Regions from separate parts of the Brevibacillus sp. DP1.3A genome, predicted to be linked through region 1. Evidence: riboswitches for the same ligand, from Rfam matches in the RefSeq annotation. Region 1 holds a riboswitch; each other region holds the start of a gene.
The links. A riboswitch is a leader RNA that binds a small molecule or an ion and turns the genes downstream of it on or off. The one in region 1 is predicted to bind S-adenosylmethionine.
Positions count from the first base shown of each region.

Region 2: another riboswitch for S-adenosylmethionine. It lies ahead of metH (methionine synthase); the one in region 1 lies ahead of mtnK (S-methyl-5-thioribose kinase).
Region 3: another riboswitch for S-adenosylmethionine. It lies ahead of metK (methionine adenosyltransferase); the one in region 1 lies ahead of mtnK (S-methyl-5-thioribose kinase).
Region 4: another riboswitch for S-adenosylmethionine. It lies ahead of HP399_RS02520 (BMP family lipoprotein); the one in region 1 lies ahead of mtnK (S-methyl-5-thioribose kinase).

Region 1 covers NZ_CP085876.1:1,313,377-1,321,202, forward strand. The annotation lists gene HP399_RS05960 (anti-sigma factor) at 1-1,125, shown strand, start outside; SAM riboswitch class I at 1,222-1,367, shown strand; gene mtnK (S-methyl-5-thioribose kinase) at 1,502-2,731, shown strand; gene mtnA (S-methyl-5-thioribose-1-phosphate isomerase) at 2,728-3,768, shown strand; gene HP399_RS05975 (GNAT family N-acetyltransferase) at 3,868-4,440, shown strand; gene HP399_RS05980 (ABC transporter ATP-binding protein) at 4,578-6,320, shown strand; gene HP399_RS05985 (ABC transporter ATP-binding protein) at 6,340-7,826, shown strand, end outside.
Region 2 covers NZ_CP085876.1:4,302,174-4,309,999, forward strand. The annotation lists gene HP399_RS19675 (bifunctional homocysteine S-methyltransferase/methylenetetrahydrofolate reductase) at 1-1,355, opposite strand, end outside; gene metH (methionine synthase) at 1,388-4,834, opposite strand; SAM riboswitch class I at 4,956-5,057, opposite strand; gene HP399_RS19685 (YjcZ family sporulation protein) at 5,271-5,378, shown strand; gene HP399_RS19690 (YcdB/YcdC domain-containing protein) at 5,446-7,656, opposite strand; gene HP399_RS19695 (sigma-70 family RNA polymerase sigma factor) at 7,647-7,826, opposite strand, start outside.
Region 3 covers NZ_CP085876.1:661,241-669,066, reverse strand. The annotation lists gene HP399_RS03365 (ATP-dependent helicase ComFA) at 1-1,570, opposite strand, end outside; gene HP399_RS03360 (glycosyltransferase family 2 protein) at 1,720-2,085, opposite strand; gene HP399_RS03355 (response regulator) at 2,156-2,863, opposite strand; gene HP399_RS03350 (sensor histidine kinase) at 2,897-4,039, opposite strand; gene HP399_RS03345 (polysaccharide deacetylase family protein) at 4,036-5,052, opposite strand; gene metK (methionine adenosyltransferase) at 5,204-6,409, opposite strand; SAM riboswitch class I at 6,543-6,644, opposite strand; gene HP399_RS03335 (S8 family peptidase) at 6,706-7,826, opposite strand, start outside.
Region 4 covers NZ_CP085876.1:467,515-475,340, forward strand. The annotation lists gene HP399_RS02505 (MarR family winged helix-turn-helix transcriptional regulator) at 48-461, opposite strand; gene HP399_RS02510 (DUF3298 and DUF4163 domain-containing protein) at 663-1,280, opposite strand; gene HP399_RS02515 (methyl-accepting chemotaxis protein) at 1,436-2,911, shown strand; SAM riboswitch class I at 3,193-3,315, shown strand; gene HP399_RS02520 (BMP family lipoprotein) at 3,517-4,545, shown strand; gene HP399_RS02525 (ABC transporter ATP-binding protein) at 4,684-6,213, shown strand; gene HP399_RS02530 (ABC transporter permease) at 6,188-7,258, shown strand; gene HP399_RS02535 (ABC transporter permease) at 7,245-7,826, shown strand, end outside.

The DNA.
Region 1 (7,826 bases):
GAAATGGCGGAAGAAGATTCAAAACAATTCGAGGAGGAAATAGCCGCTGACGAGGAATACGCACAGCGGTTGGAGAGGCTTTTGCTGGGGGAAGAAACGGGAGCGGGCAACGTGAAGACAAAACAGCCTGAAACGCTGTCGGCTGAAAAACAGCGCGCCATTGTTCGCCGGGGGAAATGGAAAAATCGGTTGAGCAACGCTGGATTCACCATAGTGCTTCCCTTTTTTGCCGGAGTTGTGTTGCTGATTCTGAATGGCTGGGTTGGGTCACTGATGCATGAAGATCTGTTCCGCGTTGCGAAGTCGATGGTTAATTTTACTCAACCAGGTGTTAGTGTAGGCGGGAGTGGCTCGCAGGTGGGATTGTTTTACGGCAATATCAGCATGGAGCTGCGTGAAAGAGTTGGAGCGGAAGAAAAGAACGCTGGCCGCTTTGAAAGCACAAATGTGCTGTGGAAAGTAAACGCTGGGCCGAAATGGCCGGATGGGGTTAGGGAACAGAAGCTGTATTTCCGTTATCCGACAGACGGGGAAATGGTGGATACGGAATCGCGCACTTCACCTGCCTGGACGACGATGGAGAAGCTACCAGAGGGAACGGTTTCTCAGCTTGCGATTTCCTTTGATCGCTTTCTGACGTACGAGGAGTACTATGAATTGGTTTCGAGCCATGTTTCCTCTTCGGGACAAGATACAGTTTGGTTTGCCGTAGACACAGGGATCGAGACCAAAGAGAGTCAAGAGGGACAATTGATGTTAGGACCGGGAAAAGTATGGGGTTTTGCAGAAAGGGAGCTGAATTATGGTGGCCCTATTCTTGTAAACGGGGAAGGGGATAGGCGGATGGCGACTTATCTGAACGAAATGAAGTATTTGTCCGAGCAAGAAGGTTTGACTCGCGATATCGGCAGATCCTTGTTATTTCGTAGCGACCCGCAAATTACAGAACGATACAACTACATGCAACAAAACGGAGTGCGAATCTATGGCGCTGTCCTGACCGGACCTACGAAAGAACTGCTTAAGCTCAAGACCGAAAAGTCGATAACAGCAGCGTTTTTAGGCAAAGTAGACTGGTGGAATTGGGATACCCCTTCGGCATCGGGAACTCATCACACCTACTAATTGCAAGGTGCGAATTTTTGCACAAAAGGGTGTTGACATCGTGGAAGCGTTGGTTGTATGATTCAAACTAAATCAAAAACCGAATACGATTTGGATACCTTATCCAGAGAAGGTGGAGGGACTGGCCCGATGATACCCGGCAACCGACATGACGCCATTCAGACGCGACAAAGCGACTGATTGACAGGCGACATGCACGGTGCTAATTCCTGCAGAAACAAAAGTAGTCTGGAAGATAAGGGGGACATCAACACGGTTCTTACACGTGACGACACGACCTCTTTTCTTCGGGAAAAGAGGTCTTTTTATTGCTCCAGGTACTCAAACAAAACAAATAGAGATAGAGAAAAAATACGTAGAGGGGAGTTTTGGAATCATGGCATATCGCGCATTGACTGAACAGGAAGCAGTGGAGTACGTAAAAGGAATACCGGGTCTTTTTAGCGAAGGAGCAGAGCTGATCAGCCGCGAAATCGGGGATGGCAACCTCAATCTGGTTTTTGACATTCAGGAGCCAGCATCCGGTAAGAGTGTCATTGTCAAACAAGCGCTGCCTTTTGCCCGCGTCGTGGGAGAATCTTGGCCGCTTACGATTGATCGGGCTCGCATCGAGAGCGAGGCACTCCGCATTCAGCACAAATACGTTCCAGACCTGGTGCCGCAGGTGTATCATTTCGACGGGGAGCTTGCGTTGACTGTCATGGAAAACGTCGGGGACCATATCATCATGCGCAAAGGTCTGATCGAAGGAAAGCGGTACCCGCTATTCGCGAAGCAAATTGGTCGTTTTCTCGCGCAAACCTTGTTCTTTACATCCGATCTGGGCGCTCATCCGTACGATAAAAAAGCGCTAGTCGGAACATTCATAAATCCAGAATTATGCAAAATCACAGAAGACCTCGTCTTTACCGATCCGTATGAAAATGCGCCTACCAACGACTTCAACCCGTTGATTCGCCGGGAAGTCGAGGCGATTTGGAACAACAGGCCGCTGAAGCTGGAAATCGCCAAGCTGAAATACGATTTCCTTACTCGCTCAGAAGCGCTGCTACATGGTGACCTGCATACCGGAAGTATTTTTATCACGGAAAACAGCCTGAAAGCAATCGATCCAGAGTTCGCTTACTATGGCCCAATCGGTTTTGACATCGGGGCGGTCATTGCCAATCTATTGCTCAACTACGCAGGACAACACGGTTTACAAAAAGATCAAGGAGAACGGGAAGCGTACCGCGAATACTTACTGGAAACGGTCGAGGATGTCTGGAATGAATTCGTTTCGCAATTTGTTCAGCTCTGGCACAAGCACGCCAAAGAGCGCAGCGCCCATGTCGAAGGGCTGTGGCAAAGCTACGTGAAGCGCTTGATTCAGGATACAGCAGGCTATGCCGGATGCAAAATCTTGCGCCGTGTCATCGGCTTGGCAGGCGTAGCGGACCTGAATGCCATTGAAGATGACCAGACTCGCGCAGAAGCAGAGCGTCTGGCTCTCTCGATTGGAGAAGCGCTGATTCTCGGTCGCGGCGGCATAGACGAATCGACAGATATCACGGACATCGTACGCACTGTGACCGAACGTTACTATCAGGAGGCAACGACAGTATGACAACCAGCACCCAATTGGCACCTGTTAAGTGGGAGAATGACGCACTGGTCTTGCTTGACCAGACGCGTTTGCCAGTAGAAACAATCTATTTGAACTTGACTACCTCCGAGCAAGTATGGGGTTCCATTCGTCGCTTGGAAGTGCGTGGCGCACCGGCGATTGGCATGGCAGCAGCTTACGGGCTCTACCTGGGCATTCGTGGCAGTGAAGCGAGTAACTACGACGAGTTTTGGCAGGAACTGAACCAGCAGGCAGACTATCTGGGCTCTTCCCGTCCGACAGCCGTGAATCTGTTCTGGGCGTTGGATCGAATCAAAGCTCGTGTTGAAACAGAAAGCGGAGCTTCGATTGCCGAATTGAAGGCAGCAGTGCTCGATGAAGCACTGACGATTCAAAAGGAAGATGCTGAAGTATGCCGGACCATCGGAGAGCATTTGCTCACTCTGTTGCATGACGGTATGGGAATTCTCACGCACTGTAATCCAGGGGCATTGGCTACAGCAGCGTACGGTACGGCTACCGCTCCGTTTTATTTGGCAAAGGAACGCGGTTGGAATCTGAAGGTGTACGCAGACGAAACCCGTCCTGTCCTGCAAGGCGCTCGTCTTACTGCCTTCGAATTGCAGCAAGCTGGAATTGATGTGACGCTCATCTGCGACAACATGGCGGCGATGGTTATGTCCCAAGGCAAAGTAGAGGCTGTCATCGTGGGTACAGACCGCGTAGCAGCGAATGGCGATGTCGCCAACAAAATCGGTACGTATGGGGTAGCGGTATTGGCAAAAGCTCACGGCATTCCTTTTTACGTGGCAGCCCCCTTGTCCTCTGTTGATCTGGAGACACCGACAGGCGCAGATATTCCGATTGAAGAGCGTCCAGCCGAGGAAATTACCCATGGTTTGGGCAAACAGGTAGCTCCAGACGATATCAAGGTGTACAATCCTGCGTTCGATGTAACGCCTGCGAAGTACATTACAGCAATCGTCACGGAGACAGGTATTTTCAAGCCGGAAGAGATCGGCAATAGCAAAAAATAAAAGAATGATGTATAAGCGTTCGCCCTGTTGTTGCTGGCGGACGCTTTTTGCTCATTTTGGCGTTTTCCAGTAAAATATCCAAGAAAAGGGGAGATTCGTATGCAAACGATTCAACGGATAGCAATCAATGAAGATACGTACTTGAAACAATTAGAATTAGCCGATGCTGAGGAGTTATTTTTGCTTACGGATTCGAACCGGGAGAATCTTATGGAATGGCTGCCGTGGCTGAATTATACGAAGAAGGTAGAGGATTCGCGCCAATTCATCCAAGCGACGATTCATCAGTACAACGATAATCGCGGTATCAACTACGGCATTTGGTACCAAGGACGTCTGGCTGGTACAGTCGGCGTGCATACGGTGGATTGGATCAACAAAAAGACGTCCATTGGCTATTGGCTAGGTGCGCAATTTCAGGGTAAGGGCCTAATGACGGAAGCAGTGGCGACCTACTTGGACGTATTGATCTTCGGGTCATGGGATTTGGAAAAAGTAACGATTCAGGCTGCTACGGAAAACTACAAGAGCAGATCGATTCCGGAACGATTAGGGTTTCAACTGGAGGGGATACTACGCCGGAATGAATTCCTTTACAATCATTACGTGGATCATGCCACTTACAGCTTGCTAAAAGAGGAATGGCTTGACTGGAAAACCGATAAAAAATAGTAGATTGAACTGTATGCTTCGATTGACAATGAAAATTCTGTAAATTACGATGGTGAAGACAGATCAAGAGGGCTGCGTGTGATTCGCAAGCCCTTTTTTAGTCGTGCTGTTAGGTTTAAAAAATAGAGGTGATTTACATGCAGACACTTCGGCAATTATCTTGGTTTTTCCGTGCTTATTGGAAACGGTACGTCATTGGAATCTCTGTGCTGTTTATCATCGATGTCCTCATGCTTTGGCCGCCGAAATTAATCGGGGACACGGTGGATTCGATTCGTAACAGTTCCCTGACGGACGCTGACTTGACGCAAACAGTGGTCATCTTGCTCGTATTGGGTGTTAGCTTGTATGGATTGCGGTTTCTCTGGCGGTACTTGTTAAATGGGGGAGCCTTGATACTGGAGAGGACGTTGCGCGAGCGACTGTTTGCCCATTTGACGAGAATGACCCCGTCGTTTTTTCATCGCAAGCGCAGTGGGGATTTGATGGCCGTCGCTACCAACGACATTCCTGCCATTGAACAAACCGCTAGTACAGGGGTGCTTACGCTTGTCGATGCGCTGTTCATGACCGTGTTAACGCTGGGCGTCATGGTGACTGCGATTGATTGGAAGCTGACGCTGGCTGCACTGATCCCGATGCCGTTTTTGGCATGGTCAACGGCGTACTATGGAAAGTTGCTGCATGAGCGTTTTTACTTGGCGCAGGAAGCCTTCGGAGAGATGAATGATCATGTCCAACAATCTGTGTCAGGCGTTCGGGTATTGAGAGCATTTGTTCAGGAAAAGGCCGATATTGAGGCATATCGCCGAGTCAGTGAAAAAACGTTGGAGAGAAATGTGAGCGTTTCGCGGATCGACGCCCTGTTCGAGCCGACAATCGCGATTATTATTGGCTTCAGCTTTTTGATCGGGCTGGGCTATGGGACGTATTTGGTGTTCACTAGCGCTATCTCCTTAGGGAATTTGGTTGCGTTCAATTTATACTTGGGACTTTTAATTTGGCCGATGTTCGCCTTTGGTTGGCTGGTCAATGTATTGCAACGCGGTGGTGCTTCCCACAAGCGTTTTACAGAGCTAATGGTGGAGCAGCCAGATGTGACGGAGGCAGCGAATCCGGTCACGAGCCAAATCGCTAATACCGTAGAAGCACGCCATTTTTCCTTTACGTATCCGGGCACTGACAAGCCGGCACTCATTGATATCTCGTTTCGTTTGGGCGAAGGAGAGACGCTTGGGATTGTTGGACGGACAGGAAGCGGCAAGTCGACGTTGTGCCGTGCCTTATTGCATCAATATCAGATGAAGGAACAAGCTCTGTTTATCGGGGGCATCCCGATCGAAGGGCTCGCTTTCGATACGCTACGGGAAAAAATCGGCTATGTGCCTCAGGAGCATTTGCTGTTCTCACGGACGATTGCAGAAAATGTTACATTCGGGAAACCACAAGCGACGACCGAGGACGTGATGCATGCGTTGGAGCTTGCGGAGATGAAGAGAGATCTGGCGCAATTCAGAGATGGATTGCAAACCATGGTTGGAGAGAAGGGGGTCACCCTTTCCGGGGGGCAAAAACAGCGGGTTTCCATTGCGCGCGCTCTTTTGATGGATGCGGGTATCCTGATTCTCGACGATTCTTTATCGGCTGTGGACGCGCGGACTGAGGAGAGTATTCTTCGTCATCTGAGACAGGAGCGCGCGGATAAAACGACGATTATTACCGCTCATCGTCTGTCTGCCGTCCAGCACGCACAACTGATTCTTGTGCTGGATGAGGGGCAGATCGTCGAGCGGGGGACACATGACGAGCTGATGCAGCACAACGGCTGGTATGCAGAGCAGTACCGCCGTCAGCAAATGGAACAGGATGTGGCTGGTTGAGAGAGGGGGAAAACGTTTCATGAGCAAAGAAAATGTATGGGGGCGTTTGACCGAGTACGCCAGACCATTTCAAAAGCAAATACTAGGCGCGCTGTTCCTGCTCTTGCTGGGAACGAGTGCAGAGTTGGCGGGTCCTTTTTTAGCCAAGGTCATGATTGATAATCACATCCTGGCGATCCAGAAGCCTTGGTATCAACTAGACGAAGTGCCACCACAAGCAGTGGGGCAAGTCGCCTCACTGAACGGTACGAACTATATTCGTGAAGATGTAGCAGCAAAGACGGGTCTTGCTTTGGACAGTATCAATCAAAAAGAAGTAACCGTGCTGACAGAAGGCACGACCTATTACTTGGTTTCCGGCAAGGTGAATCCAAACACAGAGAAGCAATTTACCCCGATTGCGTCAGAAAACGGCAGGGAACGCTTCGAGGTAACAACCAAGGATCAATCAGGTCAAAAGACGACCTCCACAGGGATTCGGCTGACCGCAGAGGAAGTTAAGGCGATGTATCAAGGGGATGTCCTGCCCATTGTCTGGCTGTCTGTAGGTTATGGAGCACTGATCTTGCTCTCAGCTGGTTTTAACTACGTCCAGATTTTGTGGCTGCAAAAGATCGCTCAGCGCATCATTCAGCAAATGCGGATGAAGCTGTTTATCCATTTGCAAAAGCTCCCGGTTGCCTTTTTTGACAAAACGCCAGTAGGTGCGCTCGTCTCCCGTGTGAGCAATGATACAGAAGCCATCCGTGAGCTGTATGTAAGTGTGCTCGCCACATTTGTACAGAACGCTCTTTATTTGATTGGAATCTTGATCGCGCTCTACATCTTGCAGCCTGAGCTCGCCCTCTTTTGCTTTTTGACGGTGCCAGTGCTCGTACTGTTAGTCTACGTGTATCAAAAGTACAGCTCTCGCTACTATGCGGTGATTCGCGCGAAGCTCGGTGATATGAACACAACGATTAATGAAATGATCCAGAACATGACGATCGTGCAAGCATTTCGTCGGGAGAAGGGCGTACAAAAAGAGTTTGCTGATGTAAACGAGGTCTACTTCAAGGTGCGGATGAAAGAGATCAATCTGGAATCCTTGCTTTTGCGCCCAGCGGTAGATTTGATCTGGAAAGTTTCCTTGACCCTGATCGTCTGGTATTACGGCTCGACTTCCTTCCACAGCGCGATTTCCTTCGGTGCGCTTTTTGCTTTTGTCGATTACATGGGGCGTTTTTTCGAACCGATCAACATGATCATGAATCGGTTGTCACAAATGCAGCAGGCGACTATTTCGGCGGGGCGCGTCTTCGAAATTATGGATGAGACCACGGAGAAGAAAGAAACGGGTGCACAAATCGAACGCCCGCGTGGAGAGGTTGTTTTTGATAACGTATCTTTTGCTTATCAAGGTGACGATTATGTCTTGAAAAACGTCTCCTTTTCGGCGCAGCCTGGTCAGACGATTGCGTTGGTAGGACACACCGGATCGGGAAAAAGCTCTTTGATGAATTTGCT
Region 2 (7,826 bases), 3.0 Mb from region 1:
TTCACCATGCGAATCAGATCAAACGAGGTCACATCAAATACCGAGCTGGCACCTGGCAAGTCACCAAAGCGTGATGGATCGCCAGTAATCACCAATATTTGGTCAATCCCCAATGCGTGCAGCCCCATTAAATGCGATTGCTGTCCAATGAGATTGCGGTCCCGGCAAGCAATGTGCAAGAGCGGATCGATTCCATGTCTGCTCTTCATGAGGGCCCCGAGAGCCATGTTGCTCATACGCACTGTCGCCAACGAGTTATCCGCCAACGTAATGGCGTCTGCTCCTGCTTTGTGCAGCTCGCAGCATCCGTGGAGAAACTGGTCTGCATCCAGATCACGCGGAGGATCAAATTCAACAATGATCGTCGTTGCTGTTTTTACGCGCTCGACAATGCTTGGTTTCTCCCTCTCCCTCGTGTTCTGCACAGAAACCGAAGGACGATCTCCAGCTACGATGGTTGGATTCACACGCGCTTGCGGCTCAAGTGACTCAAGTGCATCCGCAATCGCCTTCACATGTGCAGGTGTGGTTCCGCAGCATCCGCCAATCAACCGTACCCCTTGCTCACGCAAGCGAAGCGCACTCTGTCCAAAATATTCAGGTGATGATTTAAAAGCGTATTCTCCGTCAGTCATCCCCAGACGCCCCGCATTCGGGAATACGGATAAGAGTGCATCTTCTGGAATTACTGTATTTTCAAACGAACGAAGTAATTCAGCGGGACCAAGGCGACAGTTTAGTCCGATCACGTCAGCACCTGCGGCTTTCAGCTTGGAAAAAGCATCTGTCAGAGCGTAGCCATCACGTGTGCGCCCTACTTCCAAAGTAGCTAACTGTGCGATTACAGGTACATCTGTGAGCGGGCGGATTACCTCGATCGCCAGAAGCAGCTCCTCCAAGTCCACGAACGTCTCCAGAATCAGTCCATCTACGCCAGCATGCAATAGAGCAATCGCCTGTTCCTCATATTGGTCACGGTATTCATCCAAAACCTTTTTCTTCACCCGTCCAGCCAAAATCGATCCGATGCTCCCAGCCACATAAGCATCATCCTGAGCAGCTTCCCGTGCAATGGCGACTGCGAGCCGATTAATCCGCGCAACCTTATGCTCTAGACCGTAACGGCTCAATGCATCGCGGTTGGCAGAATACGTATTTGTCTCTAGGAAACGTGCACCGGCCTGATAGTAGGACGTATGAACTTCATGTACCAAACGAGGGTTGGATAAACACAGCTCCTCAAAGCTGACACCAACTGGGACGCCCAGCCCGTGCAGCTGGGTCGCCATCGCTCCATCTCCGACTAGAAGGTTGTCTTTCAAATAGGCTCGTAAATCTTTCTTTCTCGTCGTCAACTCAATCCCTTCTCTCCCATATTCATTTATCTTTAAACTTCAAAAATAGATGGACCTGCGTTGAAATAACGTGCTTCAGGGTGAGCAAATACCATCGCCGATACGGAAGCTTCTGGCTCCATCATGAAGCCCTCTGTCAGCTGAACGCCGATATCCTCTGGACGCAACAGACGGAATAACTGCGCCTGATCTTCCAGATTCGGGCAAGCAGGGTAACCGAAGGATACACGAATGCCCTGATATCTAGCACCGAAGCGCTCGAGCATCGTCATCTCAACCGGATCCGATATACCCCACACGTCGCGCATGACGTGGTGAATTCGCTCAGCAAATGCCTCTGCCAGCTCCAATGCCAAGGCTTGGAGGACATGGGAGCGCAAGTAGTCACCACGCTCTTTTAGCTCTGTAGATTTTTCGCGAATCCCTCCCCCAGCCGTTACGGTCAGGAATCCAACATAGTCCATTTCCTTGCTCTCCACTGGTCGCAAGAAGTCGGACAGGCAAAGATGAGGTTCTTCCAGCTGACGCGGGAACGAAAAGCGCTCCAGCAGCTTGCTGTGGTCTTTTGGATCATAGACCAAAATATCGTTGCCATCTGACTGAGCCGGGAAGAACTGATACACACCGTGTGTCGTAATGGTTCCTTTTTGCTTCGCTTCATTTAATAGCTCTTCCACAATGCCGTACAGTTCCAGTACCTTGTCGTCGCCTGCCTCTATCAATCTATCTACATTTCCGCGAACACCGAGGTGTTTTCCGAGGAGCATCCGCAGGTTCAAATACGGCTGCAAATGGCTGAGCGGATATTGTCGCAAAACATGTCGTTCACAATCGGGCGGCAGATGGATCGGAACGGTTCTGCTGATGGCTGAGCGAGCAGGCACTGGTGCTTTTTTCTCCTCAACAACAGGCTGAGCCGTTGCAACTGCTTCCAGCAGATGCTGCTGTTCTTCTACCAAGCGATCACGTTCATCCGGATTTTGTAGACGATTCACGAGGTCCAGACCATCCATGGCATCTTTTGCGTATAAAACAATTCCACGGTATTCTGGTGCGATCCGGTTCGATGTGAACTTGCGCGTTAACGCCGCACCGCCAACCATCATCGGGATATCAATGCCTGCCTCACGCAGGTCTTGTGCAGTAATGACCATTTGCTGCGCGGATTTCACCAAGAGTCCAGAGAGACCGATGGCATCCGGCTTTTCTTCTCTGCATGCGGCAATCAGTTGCTCTGGCGGTACCTTGATCCCCAGGTTCACGACATTGTAGCCGTTGTTTGACAAAATAATTTCCACGAGGTTTTTTCCGATGTCGTGTACATCGCCCTTGACTGTCGCCAACAAGATTTTCCCCTTGGCAGCGGCATCGCTTTTTTCCATGAATGGCTCTAAAAACGAAACGGATGCCTTCATAACTTCTGCGCTCTGCAATACTTCTGCCACGATCAGCTGGTTGCCGTTGAACAGGCGACCGACCTCTTCCATCCCAGTCATCAACGGACCGTTGATGATCTCGAGCGGTGCGTATTTATCCATAGCCAGCTTCAAGTCTTCCACTAGACCATCCTTGGAGCCTTCGACTACATAACGGGCCAAGCGTTCTTCGAGCGTTAACGAGGAGACTTCCACACTGACTTCCTTTTTCTTTTGGCGATAAAATTCGGTGAAGGCCGCCAAGGTCTCATCATTTGTCTCGAATAGAAGGGCTTCTGCCAGCTTTTTCTCGTCTTCTGGAATCGAAGCGTAGCGCTCCAGCTTTTCCGTGTTGACGATGGCGTAATCAAGCCCTGCGAGAGTGGTGTGGTACAAGAAGACCGCATTCAGCACTTCCCGACCTGCAGCAGGCAAGCCGAAGGAAACGTTACTGACACCCAGGATCGTCTTGCAAGCAGGCATTGCTTGTTTGATTAAACGAATTCCTTCTACGGTTTCCAATGCAGAGCCGATGTATTGTTCATCCCCCGTCCCTACTGGAAAGACGAGTGGATCGAAAATAATATCCTGTGGCTTTATTCCATACTGGTTGACAAGAATGTCGTACGAGCGTTGCGCGACCTCCAGCTTCTTTTCGCGAGTGATAGCCATACCCGCTTCCTCAATCGTTCCAACGACAACGGAGGCACCGAACTTGTGAATAAGCGGAACGACTTCCTCAAATCGCTCCAACCCGTCTTCCAGGTTGATCGAGTTGAGAATGGCCTTCCCTTGCGAGTAACGAAGTCCCAGCCCCATGACCTTGGCATCTGTCGAGTCGATCATGAGGGGCGCTTTTACTTTTTTCACGATGAACTGTAGGAATTTTTCCATATCTTCGTATTCATCACGGTCGGGATCAGCCAAGCATATATCGATGACATGTGCGCCGCGCTTTACTTGGGCCCGGGCAATATCAGATGCTTCTTCATAGTGACCAGCTGCAATCATTTCACGGAATTTTTTGGAACCGATGACATTGGTCCTCTCCCCTACTAGCAGGGGACGATTGTCATCTTCGACGTAAACGACCTCGATCCCGGAGACCGCGCTCAGCGGTTCTACAGCTGCACTGCGAGGCTTGCAGTCTTTCAATGCTTCTGCCATCGCTTGAATATGGTCAGGCGTTGTTCCGCAGCAACCGCCAGCGACGTTTATCCAGCCTTGTTCAGCGAATGCCAGCATTTTCGAGGCAAGTCCTTGTGGCGTTTCATGGTAATGACCGTTCTCATCTGGCAAGCCTGCGTTCGGATAACAACTGACCGCACATTGGGCAATTCCCGACAATGTCCGCAGATGATCACGCATGAACTCTGGTCCTGTCGCACAGTTCAGACCAATAGAGACTGGCTTTATATGTTCCAAGGAGATGTAAAACGCCTCGATGTTTTGGCCAGCAAGCGTCGTGCCCATCGGCTCAATCGTACCTGACAGCATCACTGGGATCTCCTGTCCAAGCTCTTCAAAAGCTTTGCGAATCCCAATTCCACCGGCCTTAACGTTCAACGTATCTTGCGAGGTTTCCAAAAGAAGAACATCGGAGCCACCGAGAATCAGACCTTTTGCCTGACGATAATACGCCTCGACCAGTTCTTCAAAAGTGACACCGCCTGTCAACGAAAGGGTTTTGGTCGTAGGTCCCATTGCACCAGCTACAAAACGCGGCCACTCCTCCGTGGAATAGGCATCCACCGCTTCTCTGGCCAAGCGTGCTGCCGCTATATTGATCTCAAGGTCTTTCTCTGGCACATCGTACTCGGCTAAAACGATGGAAGCAGCACCAAACGTATTTGTTTCGACGATGTCTGCTCCCGCCTCTAAATATTTCTCATGAATGGAACGGATCACATCTGGTCTGGTCAAGTTCAAGAGTTCATTACAGCCATCATAGGCTTCACCGCCGAAATCATCAGCAGTCAGGTTCGCCTGTTGAAGCATGGTGCCCATTGCACCATCCAGAATCAGAATTTTCCGGGAAAGCTGTTCGCGAAAAGTTGGTTTCATTGACGTGCCCCTTTTCTCCCTTGCATCGGCTTATTCTCTGTAATTAGGTAAATAAAATCAAAAAATCCTCTTCTTTGAAAGAAGAGGATTTGTCAGCAGATACGAAAACGCCTGAGACATCCTCTTATCTTTCAAAGCACGTAGCTTTGCTGGAATTGGCACCGGATTTTTACCGGTTGCCGAGGCTTCATCAGGCCAGTCCCTCTGCCTCTCTGGATAAGAGTCGTACACTTGTCATTTAGTTGTATTGTGAAATGTCTTGAATGTTTGCAAGTATCTTAACACCCCCTTTGTCTCCCCGTCAATTGTGAATTGTCTATTTTTTACTGAGCCTCTTCTCTTACACGCCCATTTTTGCCTAAGCTGGGCATCCGCCCAGTCCAATATCGGCATTCGTGTATAGACTGGAGTATAACGGAAAGGAGGGGAAACAAAGATGAGTACATCTTTCTGCGGGAACGGATTCTTCGGTGACTGCTTCGCAATCGTGCTCGTGCTGTTTATCCTGTTGGTTATTATCGGGTGCTCGTGTGACGACTGTTAGATAAGTGTTTAAGAAAGGCTATCCCAAAAGCCATCAGGAATGGCTGCGGGATAGCCTTTTTTTCGTTTTAGTCGGCGATGATCTTGCCTGTCACGGCATCAAGGGCCATAAATTTGTTCGCAAGCTTTTCCTCACTCCACGGCACATACGCCAGCTTCGGTTGAGGTAATTTTTGCCCATCCACATCTTTCATCAAATAGACCAGCTTCAAAGGCATGACGCGTAAATACTCCTCAACAGCCTTATCTTTCGAGATGATCTTGTCGGATGCTGGAAGCTCCACCAACTCGTGCGTCTCTCTGTAGTTATCAAACTTTGTCACTTTGCCCGTAGACGGATCGACCGTTACCGAATAAGCCGCTTTTTGCTCGCGATCCTGTACAGGAATGCCATCCTTGCTCAGGAAAAATCTGAATTCCCATTCGCCCGATGACACAGGACTCGCTTCGCCTGGCTGTATAACTTGTGCCAATTGTACTTCTTTTACACCTGGATCGACGTATTTATGCAGAAAGGCGAATGCAGCCTCTTCCGCTTGCTGGCGTTTGACTGTCACTGCAGCATTGGAACGCGGTGTTCCCAGCCCGACGACACTGCCTGTTTCTGCGATAACTTCTACGCCGATATACTTGTCATTTTTATCATACCAGACGTATTTCTTGCGTCCATCGCGCTCACGTTCACTCTCTCTGTAGGTCAAGCCTTCTACCTGTACGCCGAACTCTGCTTGCAGCAGTGCTTTTGCCTCATCCTTGGAGCGAACCTTGACGTATTCTTTCGGAGATTCGATTGGATGTGCTTTCTTCGTATTCAACTGATCATAGGCAAGCCCGTTATCTCCCGTTCCATACACAATCTTGCCACTGGTCGCGTCGATATGCCACTCCGTACCATCTTCACGTCCTCGTTGCATGAAGGAAACAGCTGGCGTGTACTCCAGAATAGGCTGCCACTTCTCTCCTTGTTTTGATTCTGGCCGTATTCTCGGATTCTGCACGTATCGAAGCTTCATATGCTCACTCAGCTCTTTGATGGCTACCTCTTCTGACACAGCAGTCGATACATCTGGATATCGTGACGGCTCGAATGATACGGGCTCCTTCCTGAAATATTGGACATGGCCAGAGTCAGTTGTTACTATGCTTATTTCATCAGACAACACTGGCAGCCCGTTATAGTATCGCAAGTACAATCCTGGATTGTTGGCGTCCAACAACCGATAGTTCTCGCTATCAGCCCCGAGCAGTTTGTTCAGAAACTGTCGCTCTTGCTCCAAGGCTTTTGCTCCTTCTGCTTCTTTCCGGCTCGCTGCTTCCTTTTTATCCCTATACAGAAGCATATACGATTCCAGTGCTTGACCATTTCCATAGATCGCAAGAGAAACTTGATGCCCCTCCTTGTTCATTTTCCCCAAGATTACTAACATGCCATCGTGGTTCTTCTCTTTATCCAACAGAAGAAGGGAGGGGTTCAAATCGGGCACGGCATCTGTCAGCTTGGTGAAAAAGGCTTGTTCACTCTTGTTCAATCGCCCGAAAAATGTGACTTGCTCATGCTGGTCAATTCCAACTGACAATACGTCGAACGGAACTCGCTGGCCGTTTTCCATACGTTGATAATTCACGCTCATCCATGGGCCTTTTACCTTATACTCGTCCGTATAGATCTGAGTCTCGACGAGCTGATAGGTCTTACTTTCCTCCCCCAAAAAAGCTTGAAGAAATGCGCTTGCTGCTTTCTCCGCAGTCTTGGCTGATGGCAATTTCTCTTCCTTCTGTTCTCCTCGATCACCATCAATTGTAAAGCTCTCAATTTGTCCTGTCTGTATATCATATGCAACCTTGGCACGAGCATTATCGCCTTCCAATAACGTTAGATTACTGAATCCATAGCTTGTACGATCCACTCTTATTGTCATCTTACTCAAGGCTGGGATCGCCTTTTTCAATGGTAAAATTGCCTCCTCCGGCGACACCTTTACACTGTTCGGATTTGCCTCTTTATTGTTTGTTTTCGTAGCAGTTGTAGCAATCGCATTCGTTACATTTTTGCCATTTGGCAACTGTGGAAACCAGCCTTGTTGGTGCATGCCCACAGCAGTTACCGCCAAGCACGCTGCCAGCGAGCCAGCTACAAAAATTCGGTTTCGATTCTTGTGTTTATTCTGTGCAATCGCACCTCTGATCCGTAATTCCATCTCTTTTGTAAACCTCACTTCCTCCACAGATTCCTCACTTGCACTCCGTACCACTTCGCGAATTTGCTTATCTACATCCATTCCAATCCCTCCTTTTCACACAATGCCTTAAAATGTTTTCGGGCCCGTGACAATTGGGTTCGTACGGCATCTTCTGAAATATCCAGCACTTGCGCAATCTCTCTTATCGACAAATCTTCATAGTAATGAAGTACCATGACTTTTCGGTACAGCGGCGAGAGCTTCATCAC
Region 3 (7,826 bases), 650 kb from region 1:
CTTGTCGGCCTTCACTCAGTGAACTACTCACTGCTTCTATAAACGGTGCCACGATTCGATTCGACCGAACGCGCTTATGTAAGTCTTGTACCGTGAGAATCTTGGGGACAGGAAGCGCAGCACCATGATAGCGTCCAGGTAACAGAACATGCGTATCAGAAAATAGCGGTATTGCGCCAGACGAGCCTAGGAATGAGCGTCCTTTTCTAACGAGCCGCTTTTGCAAATATCCCGGAGGTGTCGCGCTTAAATAGAGGAGCTTCCCATTCTTTTTCACTGCTCTGGATAGAGCGCGATACAAAATAGGATCATTATGATACGGGAACGCGTCGGCCTCGTCGAGAACGACCAGCAAAAAACGCCGATGATAGCGCATGACCTGATGCGTGGTCGCAATCGTGATGTCACTCTCTTCCCACTTCTCCGCGCTCGAACCGTGGACAGCAATCACTTTAGCCCCTGGAAAGACTCGCTGAATACGCGGAGCCAATTCCAACACGACGTCTTTTCGAGGTGTTGCAATCAAAACGCGACCGCCAGCAGCAAGTGCCTCTGTAACAGAAGGGAATAACAACTCCGTCTTACCCGCTCCACAAACTGCCCAGATCAAATATTCCGACAGCCCTGGTCTCGGATTGGCTACAAAGCAACGCGCCCGCTCAGCTGCCCGTGATTGATCTGCCGAATACCTCCCCGCCCACTCCAATCTCGCCACGTTCTGCAAGTGTTCTGTACTACGGATAAGCGATGCTCCTACATCCATTAAAAAATACGGTGTACAACACTTACTCCTGCCCATCCCTAAACAAGCTGTGCAATAGGCGCAGCCTTGCTCACACGTATGACAATAAGTAAATTCCACCTTCGCTCCTGCACTTCCGCAGCGTTCACAGACCAACTCCAGCCGATTGCGCCACCATCCTTTTGTGACCGTAAAACGAATGCCAGGTCGCCACTCCGCTTTGTTTGCCAGCACGAATGAATGCAAAATGGCTGACAAATCATGTACGTCCACCCCTCGCTTTTTCAACACAGACTCCACTTCATCCCAAAGGAGCGCACGCCCGTCCAAAATCTCGCTCAAAACAGCTTCTTGTGGTTTCTCGCGCGATGAGCTCCTTCGAAGAAGTTCACGACCACCCAAAAGGCCCAACTGAGCACCCGGCAATTTCCCCAATACTTTGCTACCTTGATAAGAAACTTCCACACTCTCCTCGACTGACTCCCAAGAAAACCACCCCTGCCCTCGACGATCCAGTACGCTCACTGTTTCCCGTCCATATAAGCTACTCGCTTCGCACACGCCACTTACCGCCAGCGCTCTCAACTCTTTTACATATCCATCACTCAGCATCCGTCCCTTACCGACTTGTTCCATCAAATACCCGTTCACTTTCGCACGCAAGGAAAAAGCCAGAGCAAGCGACGATGTCTTCCCAATGACATGCAGGACACACCCTTCTCTTTCCTGCCAAAAAGAACGATCTACAGAAAAGCTCGGCGTAACATAAGTCTGCACCTGTGGTATTGATCCGCCGTAAGCTTTGATATACAGCAAATACTCACGCATACGCTCACTCCCCCGCCCTCTTGCCCTTAGTGTGCAAAAAGACAGACAGGTCCGGCAAATAAATTTCGGAATCAAAATCAGGCTGTAGAAAAATAAAAAAGCCGCCGATCTATTGTCGACAGCTCGTAATATTTACGCTTAATAAATTTTTATGCTCCCTCTTTTTTCTCCCGCAGATCAATGACGATGGTTCCAGCCGCCTTCTCCTCTTGTCCGTCTCCCAAACAATGTCCGTACGGATAACGATTCAAGACGGCTGTCATCTGTTTCGTATCATCGTCTGATCCATCATCTATCAAGGTAATTCGGATAGGTCTGCCACTCCAATACGAGCGAAACAGCAGACTCCGCACTACACGTTCTAGCACCTGTTCCGAATTGCGCACCAGCAACCGATAATGCTCATACGGGAGCTCGCTCGCGCTATCCGTCCGATTCGTCCAGCGCTCCGCGATCATTACCAACAAAGAGGAGCAGCCAAATGCTGCCAAAAGCCATACAATCAGCTCTTCCATCACGGTCATACCTCCTCCTATACCAAGGTATGCCGCACAGCTTGAACAGAGTGCAAATAGGAAGCGCTTCCTACAGTTTCACCCAGCCGTTTTTAATGGAGATGACAACAGCTTGTGTCCGGTCTTGAACATTGAGCTTCTGCAAAATGCTACTAACGTGGTTTTTAACCGTCTTTTCACTAATAAACAAGAATTCCCCAATGGCACGATTGCTTTTCCCTTCTGCCATCAGCTGCAATACTTCCCGCTCGCGACGGGTAAGCGATTCGATCACTTTTGGATCGATGGCTTGCGATTCATCTACGGAGAAGCTACGCTCTGCCGTCCCTTCCTGCTCGCTCAGTCGACGGAATTCTTCAATCAGCTTGCCCGTCACCTTTGGATGTATGTATGCTCCACCACTCGCCACTACACGCACAGCGTCAACGAGGTCTGACGTTCCCATTTCCTTCAGCAAGTAGCCAGAAGCTCCAGCACGGAGTGTACGATATACATACCCCTCATCATCATGAATCGAGAGCATAATCACACGAGTAGAAGGGCTTACAGAAATCACATTTTCTGCAGCAGAAACGCCATTTATGTTCGGCATGTTAATATCCATCAACAAGACATCCGGCTTGTGCTCTTCCGCCAATACTGTGGCTTCTCCTCCGTCCGCACCTTCACCGACGACCTTGAAATCTTCTTCCATTTCCAATATTCGCTTTACGCCTTCGCGAAATAATTGATGGTCATCCACAATCACAATGCGGAGTTCTTGCTGTCTCTTATCCATGGTTCATCCCCCAGTACTTGTTTACGTATCATGTCACAATTTTATCGGTATTTGGAATATAACCTTGGTTCCCTCTCCCAGAGCGGATTGCAGCTCGACACTACCCTCTAAGAGCTGTACACGCTCACGCATTCCCAAGAGTCCAAAAGAGTTGCCATTCGCCATACGTTTTTCAAGATCGAATCCGACCCCATCGTCTTTGACGACGAGGCTTAACGAATCTTGTACAAATTCCAGCTTCACTTGAACTGTCGTAGCGCCTGCGTGCTTCTCCACATTGTTCAAACATTCCTGAACCAAACGGAAGATCGCAGCCTTTACCGAACTACGCAAAGGAGGCTCCACACCAAATACTACCAGATCGATAGAAGACTGAATACGCTCTTCGCACGTTTGAATATATTTTTGCAAGGTAGGTACTAGCCCTAAGTCATCTAATGCCATTGGACGCAAATCAAAAATAATACGTCGAACATCCGCCAAGCTCAAACGTACCATTTCCTTCAACTCGTGCAGTTCCATTTGCGCTTCCAAAATGCGCTCGTTTTTCAACATGCGTTCTACAATTTCCGAACGCAGCACGACATTTGCCATCGATTGAGCTGGACCGTCGTGAATCTCGCGCGCGACACGCTTACGCTCTTCTTCCTGAGCTTGGATTACCTTTAGGCCCATCAACTGATGCTGCTTAGCTGATTCCAGCGCCTCGCCAATCTTACTTAAGTCACCAGTCAAATATCCAAGCACAACGCCCATTTGAGAAACCAGCTTTTCTGCACGGACGATGGTTTCTTCCAAGGTACGCAGTTGACGCTCCAAATCATTTCTTCTGCGCTTCAAATTATTTTCCCGCTCGCGGTAAATGGACAGTTCTACCTGAATACGGCTCGCCTCTTCATACGCAACCCGGATATCTTCCTCCGTGTACATATGAAAATTACGACTGACCAACACGAGCTTGTTGCGCGATTTGCGATACGCGAGTTCAAGCGCATCGACTTTTTGAATCACTTTGGAAATCTCTTGTCGAAGTTCATGTAGATCAAACTTCAATGAGTTGCCATGCTGTCTGGCGTTTTCAGCTATATCAAATATTTGGGTTTTACTCGTTTCTACGGTTTCAATCGTTCGTTTGATCACCCCGTCCAGCACGCTGATGTCTATCGCTTTGTTCATGATTGCTCTCCTTCAAACTCATTTTTAGCCTTCGTGAACAACTGTTGGAGGTGCTCTTCTTCTACATCTCGCAGTCCCATGTCATTGCGTGGAATGGCAAACGGATCTGTTCCTTGTTTTACGAATCCACGATTGGATGTAAACACATAGCGGTAGCCAGCTTGACGAGCTGTCTCCAGTACGATTGGACTTGTGTAGCCAAATGGCAACGAGATAGCCTCAACCTTTTTCTTCATCCATTCGCTTAAACTGACGCGAGATATACTGAAATCTACATAGAGGCGGTCCCTGTACTCTTTCTCTTCCTCTAAACGCTGCAAGTCTTTCAGATAGACCGGAGCTGTTTCTGGGCCAAGATCGCCCCACTCATTTCGTTCTTCCTCTTCATGCAGACTGTACGTGTGGGACCCAATCGTAACCAGTCCCGAATGAGTCATTTCGTTAACCTGTTGACGCGTAAGTGGTGGCGTCATATTCTCCCGTTTTCGATCAGCTACATCTCTTAAGCGCCCCGCAATCGCGAAGTTCACTGAAGGGTAGCCGTATGTACGTAAGATCGGAAATGCTTCTTTGTAATAGCTCTCATACCCATCGTCGAACGTAATCAAAACAGCATTCTCAGTCGGTAAGGTACCCGTCTCCATAAATCGCAGGAACTCATCCAACGATATCGGATTCAGGTCATTATCATGCAAAAATTTCATGTGTCGGGCAAATTGATCAGGAGCTATGACATACCGCTGATTCGATTGATCCGTGACATGATGGTACGTCAAAACCACAACCTGATTGTTATACCACTTTTTCGTTTGAACCGCTGCTTCTTCAATTGGTGTGACGTTTGGCTCAGCATTTTTTGTCTCACTTATGCTTATAGACGTATCCACTTGGGGAAAAGGTTGCACTTCTTGTTTATTCTTTTTTTCCAGAAAAGATTCGCCTAACAACCCAATAGCCACTGCAAAAAACAAAAAAGTAAGAAACACGATCAGGAAGAGCCTTCTGTTCGGCAAAAAAACCCCTCCTCTACTTCCTCACTAGGAGATTCGACACAGTCCTACAAATTCCTGTGCAACAATTGACCCAATAATTGGATGACTCTGCTCCTAAAAAGAAAAAGAGCCCAGTAGCAATACCAGGCTCTTTTTATGTCATTCAGCAATATTACAGTTGAGCAGCCTCTTGCTTCAGAACTTCTGCTTTGTCTGTTTGCTCCCAAGGAACATTCAGGTCATTGCGTCCAAAGTGGCCATATGCAGCTGTTTGTTTGTAGATAGGACGACGCAGGTCGAGCTGCTTGATGATACCAGCAGGACGCAGGTCGAAGTGTTTGCGAACCAATTTCACCAGAGCTTCTTCGGAAATGGTACCTGTACCGAAAGTATCTACTGCGATGGAAACTGGTTGTGCTACACCAATTGCGTAAGCAACTTGTACTTCGCATTTGTCTGCGAGACCAGCAGCCACGATGTTTTTCGCTACATAACGAGCTGCGTAAGCACCGGAACGGTCAACTTTAGTCGGATCTTTACCGGAGAACGCACCGCCGCCATGACGAGCATAACCGCCGTAAGTATCTACGATGATTTTGCGACCAGTCAAGCCAGCATCCCCTTGTGGTCCGCCAATTACGAAACGGCCAGTTGGGTTGATGAAGTATTTGGTATCAGCGTCCAACAGTTCAGCTGGAACAACTGGTTTGATTACTTGCTCAACCAGATCTTGCTTGATTTGCTCCAGAGTTGTTTCAGGAGCATGTTGGGTAGAAATAACGATTGTATCGATACGAACTGGTTTGTCGCCATCGTACTCAACGGTTACTTGTGTTTTTCCGTCAGGACGGAGGTAAGCAAGTGTTCCGTTTTTACGTACTTCAGTCAGACGACGAGCCAATTGGTGGGACATGCTGATCGGAAGTGGCATCAGCTCAGGTGTTTCATTGCAAGCAAAACCAAACATCAAACCTTGGTCACCAGCACCAATTGCTTCGATCTCAGCGTCAGTCATTTTGCCTTCGCGTGCTTCCAATGCTTGGTCTACACCAAGTGCAATGTCAGCGGACTGCTCGCCAATTGCAGTAATAACACCGCAAGTGTCAGCGTCAAAACCGAATTTCGCACGGTCATAACCGATTTCACGAATGGTTTCACGAACGAGCTTTTGGATATCCACATAAGTGTTTGTAGTGATTTCACCTGCTACGAGAACCAAACCAGTAGTTACGGAAGTTTCGCAAGCTACGCGAGCGTTTGGATCTTTGGACAGGATCGCATCCAAGATGGAGTCGGAAATTTGGTCACAAATTTTATCCGGATGTCCTTCAGTTACAGATTCGGATGTAAACAGACGACGACCTTTTTGCAAAGCCATGAGAAAATACCTCCTTTGACCTCATACAAATAGTGTGGTAGCCGAGTCAGGATTTTATCTACGTAAACGCAAATAAAAAACCTTTTCCGTTTTTTAGGAGGAAAAGGTTTGAGCGTTTTTTGCTTCCTTCATCCTCTTATCGGCCAGAACAGATGTCCGTTCTGCTGGTTAGCACCGCTCTAGATCGGTTGCCGGGCTTCATAGGGCCAGTCCCTCCGCCTGCTCTGGATAAGAGTATCCATTACGGATAATAGAATAATTGTTTTTTTCAGAGATGTCAATAGGAAAATTTTTACTTATAGTTGATAGGCTTTGGAAAGTACCACCACTACCTCGGCGCGAGTTGCCCTTCCATTCGGTTTAAAGGAAGAACCGTACCCATTGACCCAATTTCTAGATGTTAAAGCCTCAATAGCAGGAGAAGCCCAGTGACTCGTTGGCACATCCTGATAATTCGATGTACCACGGTTATACATCAAAACATCACGTGCCCGCGCGATCATTACCGCCATCTCTGCACGTGATATCGGCTGATCCGGCTTCATTTCATTCTTCGGGTACCCTTTCAAAATCCCTAATTGATAGGCTACACCTAGGTTGTGATACGCCCAGTGCCGCTTTGGCATATCCCGGAAGGTCGTTTTTCCTGTGTAGGTAGTCGCTACCTTGGAACCGGTCGCACGCATTGATTTAAGCAGCATCGTCGCAAACTCTGCACGGGTCACTGCCTGATTCGGCTTGAACGACGCATCATTAAACCCATTTACAATATCGCGAGAGCTAAGTCTGACGATCTCTGAGCGCGCCCAGTGGTCCGAAATATCGCGATAGCCCGCTATCAATTTCTGCTGCGTCACCGTGAGTCGGTACGATTCATATTTGAACGCAGTACCGCTATTAAGGCGTACATAATATTTTCCTGGTTGCAAACGCAAACCGATAACATCGTTTCCTCGGTTAGACAGCTCCGCTACCTCATTCGTCGAAGCGATCGCATAGTTCATGTTTCGATCGCTATAGAGCGCGAAACGAAAGCCACTATCGACAGGAATGTACGGCGCTCGGAACGAAACATACGATTCACTATTCACAGTAAATTGGAACCAGTCGGAATCAGTAGCTGTCGGTATTGTGCCTGACATCACTGTCCCACCACTTAACGGAGACGCTTTTTGATAGGTGTCATTCGGCTCATTAAAATCTTTTTTTACTGGCGTGTATCCCAGATCCAGCTGATATTCGCCATTCACCACATTGCGATTGTACTCACTCACACGGATGTAATACTTGCCTGGTGACACTTCTTTTTGGAGCCGCTCAGTCGGATTGTCTATCGTTCCATTATCGTAGTTAGGATCCCAGACAACCGTCTTTTTCCCAGGCTCTTGTTTACCGATACCCAGCACTAGATCGACAC
Region 4 (7,826 bases), 850 kb from region 1:
AAAATGACTTCACCAAATTGCTTTTGGGCGAAGTCATTTTTTACTTACTACGATGTCTGCAAATTATCATTCATTTTCTTCAGTACGCGGTTAAAGATAGCGAGTTCTGCTTCGTCAAGGCCGCGGAGTGCCAGTTCCTCTTGCTCTTTGGCGGCCTCCAGCCATTCCGGGAACCGTTCGACTGCTTGTGGAGACAGGGACACATAGCGCTCACGCTTGTCATCACCCTCTGAGCGAATAATCCAGCCCATCTCTTCCAATCGGGTGAGTGTCCGGGTAATCGTCGGCGCTTCCACATTCAGGTAGTTACTCAATTGAACCTGGGTGAGCGATTCACGATAATGCAAGCAAAGGATAATCCCCCATTGCGAACTGTATAATCCCATGGGAGACATAGTCCCATTTAATGATTTGCTGAATATTCTTGCGGTTTGGCTAATTCGATGACCATAATATTGCATGAGTATATACCTCCAGGAAAGCTGGTCCGATATATCGTACACTTTATTGCTTAAGTAAATATGTACAATAACATACTAGCAGTTTCGGACATATAAGTAAACGTTTATTCGATGGCGAAATAATGGATTTTCTGACACAAATAAAATCAGGCGAGTGTCATGGAAGAAGACACTCACCTGGGTGGAAAATACGGTGGAGGATTAATCTGCGGACAAGATACTCAATGGTCCTTTTTCATTGATGAGCGGCTCCAGTTCATAGACCGAGATGGGGAACATGGGGAAACCGACGTAGTAAGGTGTAATTTCGTACAACTGAAAGTAGATGACCAGCGATTTGTCGGCGAGGTAATAATCTTGATCGGGTTTAATCGAAGTAAAGCCATTGAGTGTGGGGATGCTTCTTTCTTTGATTTGACGCTTGATGTTTTCGGAAAGCACCTTGACGTAATCGCTTCCTGGCTTGAATAATTCACGCAGCGTATACAGCTTGCCTGTTTGGATATCTGCGGTGATCGACCCGAGGAAGGTCATGCCGTGAGCCATTTGTGGTGTGTAGGCGTAGTTGCTCAGCACGACACTGAAAATGCCGCGTTCGTTTGTCTTGATTTCGTAGCTTCCTTGCATTTCTGTATTTCCCGGTACCTGGACCCGTTGTTGCTCGTGAATTAAGCCTTGAACCGTTTGATAAATCGCCCGGTTGATATCTTTTTCCGCTTGTTGGTTGGCTAGGCCTGCCAATTGTGGATAGTAAATCGTGGTGTTCGGACGGCTAATCGTCCGTGTCAGCACAGTAGCTGGCAATTGATTGAGTTCCACTTTTCTCCGTTTGCCTCCTGTACGTGAGAGTTGTGTAATAGCCTATTCGAAATTGTTTTTGGCTGTTCTTACTTTTTTCACAAATTTGGCAAAGGTTTGGCTATATAATGGGGAAAGAATCCGATACATAAGTAAAAAGGAAAAGGGGGGCAATTATGATTCAATTGATTCGCAATACCTTGACTGACAAAGAAGGCTTTATGATTTTCATCCTATGGAATCATTTGTGGATGGCAGGACTCATTGCCTACCAAGTGGATGTGAACTTCTGGAAAGTGACGTCCTTGGGATTGCTGGTCACTCTAATTGTTTCGCCGTATTATTTCATTCGCAAAGATAGTCATGTGATTCGTTATCTGGTTGCAATCGGACTTATGTTTTATGCTATTTCCTTCGATCACTTTACCGATTACCAGGAGGTTACCTTCCTCGCCTTTATCGTCATGGGCTTTTTGGCAGCCTATTTGGACTGGAAGCTGGTAGTTACAGCGGGAATCGCCCAAATCATCGTTACGATTGTCGGATTTTATACGGGAACCTACGAGATTTTCGAAGGTGATTTTTCGGAGCTCAATTTGCTTATGCGTATTGTCACGATTCTCATGATGATGGGAGCCGTCACGTATCTGTGTCTCGCCGGACAAGCCTCCTTGCGAAAAGCTGATGACGCAAGGCAGGAAGCGGAAGAGAAGGAGCGCCGTCTGGGAGAAATGCTTTTGAACATCCAGCAAATGACGGAGCAGCTGGATCGTACAAGCGATCATGTGCATGAGCATGCGGAAGGTACGAAGCGCAATACAGATGAAATGATGGTAGCCTTTAAGGAAGTCGCCACAGGTATGGAATCGCAGGCGAATTCTACGGTGAAAATCGAAGAAGAGGTTCAATCCATCGACCAGGAAATCGAGGAAGTCACAACACAGACCAACGCAATGAAATCGGAATCGCAACAAAACAACCGTCGTCTGACAGACAGCGTTCAGATGATGAACGAGCTGTCCTCGCAGATGGAGCAAATTGTGCAGGCAGTCAATGTAGCAGCCTCTACGATTCACCAGCTCAATCGACAGGCGAATCGCGTAGAAGAAATTGTTGGCGCTATTAATCAGATCGCGACACAAACGAATCTCTTGGCGCTGAATGCGGCGATTGAATCGGCGCGTGCAGGCGAGCATGGACGTGGATTTGCTGTTGTAGCGGATGAGGTACGCAAGCTGGCGGAACAAAGCGCGACAGCTACGCAGGAAATTACCGACATTCTGAAATCTCTCCATCAGGAAAGTGAGAATGCGGTGCAGCATATGAGCAATGGAGAAACGTCTGTTGCAAAAGGCCAAGAGCTGGCCGTGAAAACAGTGGCCTCCATTGAAGCAGTGCGTGCCGGGATGATGGCCTTCTTGGAAGCAGCTGATCAAGTAAGCTCCAGCATGGACCGGGTAAAAGTGCGTTCCGGAGAAGTTGCCATCGAGATGTCGACTATTACAGCCGTAACCGAGGAATCCGTAGCCAACTTAGAAGAGCTGTTTGCGACAGCAGAAAACCAGCATCAAAAAGTGCGTGAGATTACGGAAGAGCTGGGCGAGCTGAATACGTTGTCTCATCGTCTCCAGCAAACCTTTCACGTAAATTAGTTAAAGGTTGTTTAAAAAGTCGTATTTTGATCACGAAGTAGTTCTGAAAGCTGATTCGGCATCGAAATTGACGTTCACCTTCGAAGTCCGGTGCTCATGTAGGTCTCCTACACTCCGCTCCTCCTTCTTCAGGTTCTCGCCAATTTCTCGGTGCTGAAAAGACGACTTTTTAAACTTCAAATTCGATTCACTTTTAGAAGTGTTTGGAATTGAGAAAAAAGAATTGCATTTTTGAACCGTTCTGCTAGAATGAATTCCATTGTAACTAAATATATTCACCTACCTTATCTAGAGCGGCGGAGGGACTGGCCCGATGATGCCCGGCAACCACTGATCATGTCTATGCATGAACAGAAAGGTGCCAATTCCTGCAAAACCTGTACCATGGTTTTGACAGATGAGGAAGAGAACGGCTACGTACGCAAACTCTTCCTCCGGGAAGAGTTTTTTTGTTTTATTTGTAAAAGGAAAGGGGGTAATAAACGAACGATAAATATATTTTATAAGATAATATTCGTAAATAGTATTGAAAAATTGGGTAAAAAGCCGTACATTACCTAATAGGATAAAGAAAAACGTAAAGTTCGGATAGGGAGAGATACATCATGAAGAAGTTATTGCTGGCATTAACGACATTCGCAGTATTGGCAACAGGGTGCTCGACTGGCACAAGCGCACCTGCAGATCAGCCAGGAGGACAATCAGCAGGACAAGAGGGCGCGGCCAAAAAGCGAATTGCCTTGATTTTGCCCGAGAAAATCGGTGTGAATCCGTTCTTCCAACAAATGGATGAGGGTGCGAAGAAAGCCGCACAAGAGCTGGGCGCAGAAGTGAAAACGATTGAATCTACGGACCATGGAGCGATTGAAGAGAATCTGCGCGTGGCTGTTGCAGAAAATTATGATTTGATCATCACTTCTTCCTTTACATCAGAGGATGCATTGAAAAAAGTAGCTACCGAAAATCCTGACCGTAATTTTGCGATTATTGATACTGTAGTGGATTTGCCAAACGTTCGCAGTGTTACCTTCCGCGAGCAGGAAGCGGCTTACCTGGTGGGAGCAGCAGCAGGTCTGGCAACGAAAACGAACAAAGTAGGTATGGTTGTCGCTCTTGATATTCCGCAGTTGAAAAAATGGACAGTTGGCTTCGAAGAGGGCTTGAAAGCGACGAATCCAAAAGCAGAGCTGATGGTCAACTATGTAGGTAGCTTCACTGACCCGGCAAAAGCGAAGGAATTGGCTTTGCTCCAAGCTTCCAAAGGCGCTGACTTCATTAACGGTGCAGCAGCAGTAGGAGACCTCGGCGTTTTCGAAGCAGCGAAGGAAAAAGGCTTCTTCACAGCAGGTCAGGACGTTGACCGTACCACGATTGATCCAGAGCATATTGTTCTGTCCCAATTGAAAGGGACCGACGCGGCAGCTTATGAAACGGTGAAGAACTTTGTAGAAGGAACGTTCAAACCAGGTGTTGTGGCGTACGGCTTGAAAGAAAAAGGTGTTGGGGTAACCTATGTCACGCACGAAAGCAAAACGCCACTGAACGCTTTTATTGGACAAGAAGTGGTGGATAAAGTGAAAGCGATCAGCGATGAGATTGTAGCTGGCACTCGCAAAGTACCAGACCAGTTCTAAAAAGGTAGCTCGGTGTTGAAAAGCCAACTTTTTGAACGTTTATTTATAGCTTGTGCACAGTGATGGATGTGACCGACTACGGCTGTGTAGTCGGTCTTCCATTTTCATAAAAGGACGTACAGAAATGAGGGAGTGGGAATGACCGATCGCTTGGAAATGAGGGCCATGACCAAGAAGTACGGAGATTTTACCGCCAACGACAAGGTGTCGTTCTCACTGGCAGCAGGAGAAGTCCACGCGATTGTCGGGGAAAATGGAGCGGGCAAAACGACACTGATGCGGATGCTGTACGGGATGGAGCAGCCGACGTCGGGAGAGATCGTGTTAAATGGCAAGCCAGTTGTTTTCCGCGGACCAGAGGACGCGATTCGAAATGGAATCGGGATGGTTCACCAGCACTTTATGCTCTTCGGAGAATTCAGTGTGACTGAAAATATCGTGATCGGATACGAGCCGAATCAAGCGGGTTTTTTCAAAAGAAATGACGCGGAGGACAAGGTGCGGGCTCTTAGTGAGCAGTATCGCATTCCGATTCAGCCGCAGGCCAAGGTAGCGAATTGCTCGATTGGGGAACAGCAACGGGTCGAGATTCTGAAGGTTCTGTATCAGGGTGCGGATATTATCGTGCTGGACGAGCCGACCGCTGTACTTACCCCACTGGAGGTACGCGACCTGCTGCAAACGATTCGAAACCTGGCCGAGAGCGGCAAGAGCGTCATTTTGATTACACATAAGTTGCAGGAGGTCATGGAGGTAGCTGATCGTATTACGGTACTGCGCGGAGGCAAAGTGACGGGAACGGTATCCCGTACAGAAACCAATGCGGACGATTTAGCCAGACTGATGGTCGGACGTGAATTGCAGGAGCTAGCTGAGCGAGTTCCTCTGGATAAAGGCCCTTTGTTGCAGGTGGAGAATCTCACGGTTCGAGAAAAGCAGACACTGCTTGATCAAGTCAGCTTTACCGTGCACCACGGGGAAATCGTAGGAATCGCAGGTGTTTCCGGGAATGGTCAATCCGAGCTGCTGCAAGCGATCAGCGGCTTGCGAGCGGCACAGGAGGGAAAGGTGCGGTTAGGCGGCAACGACGTGACGAACAAATCAGTTGCCACCATTCGGGATGCCGGCTTGGCGCATATTCCGGAGGATCGCTACCTGTGGGGAACGGCCAAACTCTCAAGCGTCGAGGAAAATGCGTTGATGGGCTATCAGCGAAAGCCTGCTTACAACCGTCGCGGCGTTGTTTTGCGGGAGAAATTCCGCCAAGTCGTAAAAGGCTGGGTTGAGCAGTTTGCCATCAAGACAGGCTCCCGACAATTGCAGGAGCTGGCAGGGAATCTGTCAGGTGGAAACTTGCAAAAGCTGATCGTAGCAAGGGAGCTCGGACAGGAAACCCCGTTTTTGATTGCGGCTGAGCCTACGCGAGGGGTAGATATCGGTGCCATGGAGTACATCCATCAGGCGCTGATCGAAAAGCGCAATCAGGGAGACGGGATCTTGCTCGTCTCCTCCGAGTTGTCCGAAATTCTCGCCTTGTCTGACAGGATTTTGGTCATGTATAAAGGGCGAATCGCTGGAGAGCTTTCACGCCTGGAGGCAACCGAAGAAAAAATCAGCGTGATCATGGCGGGAGGAAGCATTCATGGCAGCAATCAAAGAGCTATCTAAGTCATTGGTTCAGCCGTTATTGGCTGTCGTCATCGGTTTGTTGACCGGGGCGCTGGTCATTGCTGCAGTTGGCGAATCGATCTTGGGCACCTACCAGGAAATGTGGAAAGGGGCCTTTGGCAGTTTTTATTTCTTTACGTCTACATTAGCGAGAGCTACGCCTATCATGCTGATTGCCCTGGGTCTTTCCCTCGCATTTCGGGCAGGGGTATTCAACCTGGGGGCGGAAGGGCAAATGGTGCTGGGTGCCGTCAGTGCTGCGTTAGTCGCGATTTACTTGCCAGCACCGGGAATGATCAAAATTGTGGCGGGTATTTTTGCAGGAATGGCAGTCGGAGGGTTCTGGGCGTTGTTGCCAGGTTTTATGGAAGCCCGTTTTCGCATTCCGTTGCTCATCTCTACGTTGCTCTTTAACTACATCGCGGTATTGTTTGCGAGCTATCTCGTGACAGAGCCGTTCCGGGATCGCTCGGGTTCTGCGGCACTGGCACAGACCGTCATGCTGGAGAAAAGCGCTTGGCTTCCGAAGCTGTTTGCCGGGATGAGCGTGCATGCAGGTTTTTTGTTTGCGATCGTTGCAGCGCTGCTGTTGTTCTGGGTACTTCGGTTTACGCCTTTTGGCTATGAAGTGAAGATGCTGGGTCAAAACTCGCTGTTTGCTCAATACGGAGGAATTAATCGCATTCGGGTGATGCTGACCGGGATGTTTGCCAGTGGAGGACTGGCTGGCTTGGCGGGAACCGTTGAGGTAATGGGGGCGCACTATCGTTTTGTTGACGGTGCCCTGAGTGTACCTGGGTTCGCCTGGACGGGCCTGATGGCAGCGCTGCTTGCGAACTCGCACCCGCTTGGCATCATTGTGACTTCGATCCTGCTTGCTGCTTTTCAGACAGGAGCCATGGGTGTAGAGCGCAATACGGATGTGCCTTTGGAGCTGGCAAGTGTTATACAAGCCGTATTGATTTTGTTCATCTCTGCCAAGTTCAGCTACGACTGGTGGAAAAAGCGGAAGGCAAAAGGAGGGGAATCGCATGGAGCTCTTTGATTGGTCCCTCCTCAGTTCTACCATTCGGATGGTCACGCCGATCTTGTTGGCAGCTTTGGGTGGAGCGCTCTGCGCACGTGTCGGAATTTTTAATGTAGGCCTGGAGGGCTTGGTACTGGTCGGTGCCTTTTCCGCGATTGTCGGCAATCATTTTACCGGGAATCTGATTCTGGCTGTTTTGATTGCTGCGCTGGTCAGCATTGTCTTTTCGCTCTTGTTCGCGTACATGACGATCAAGCTTAGGGCGAATGAAATCGTCGTCGGTGTGGCGATTAACTTTCTCGCGCTCGGGTTGACGACATTTGCACTGCGGGCGATCTTCGGTGTCAAAGGAGCGTTTTACGATAAGGATATGGCTGGCTTGCCAACCGTCGAGATTCCTTTCATTCACGATATTCCGGTCATCGGAGGCATTGTCTCTGGTCATTCGCCGCTCGTGTATTTTGCCTTTTTGGCTGCCATTCTGTTGTATGTGTTCTTTTATCGGACGGTTACGGGCTTCCGCGTCCTCGCAGTTGGTCTGAATCCCGTTGCGGCGCGCAGTCTCGGTCTGAAAGTGACGGGACTT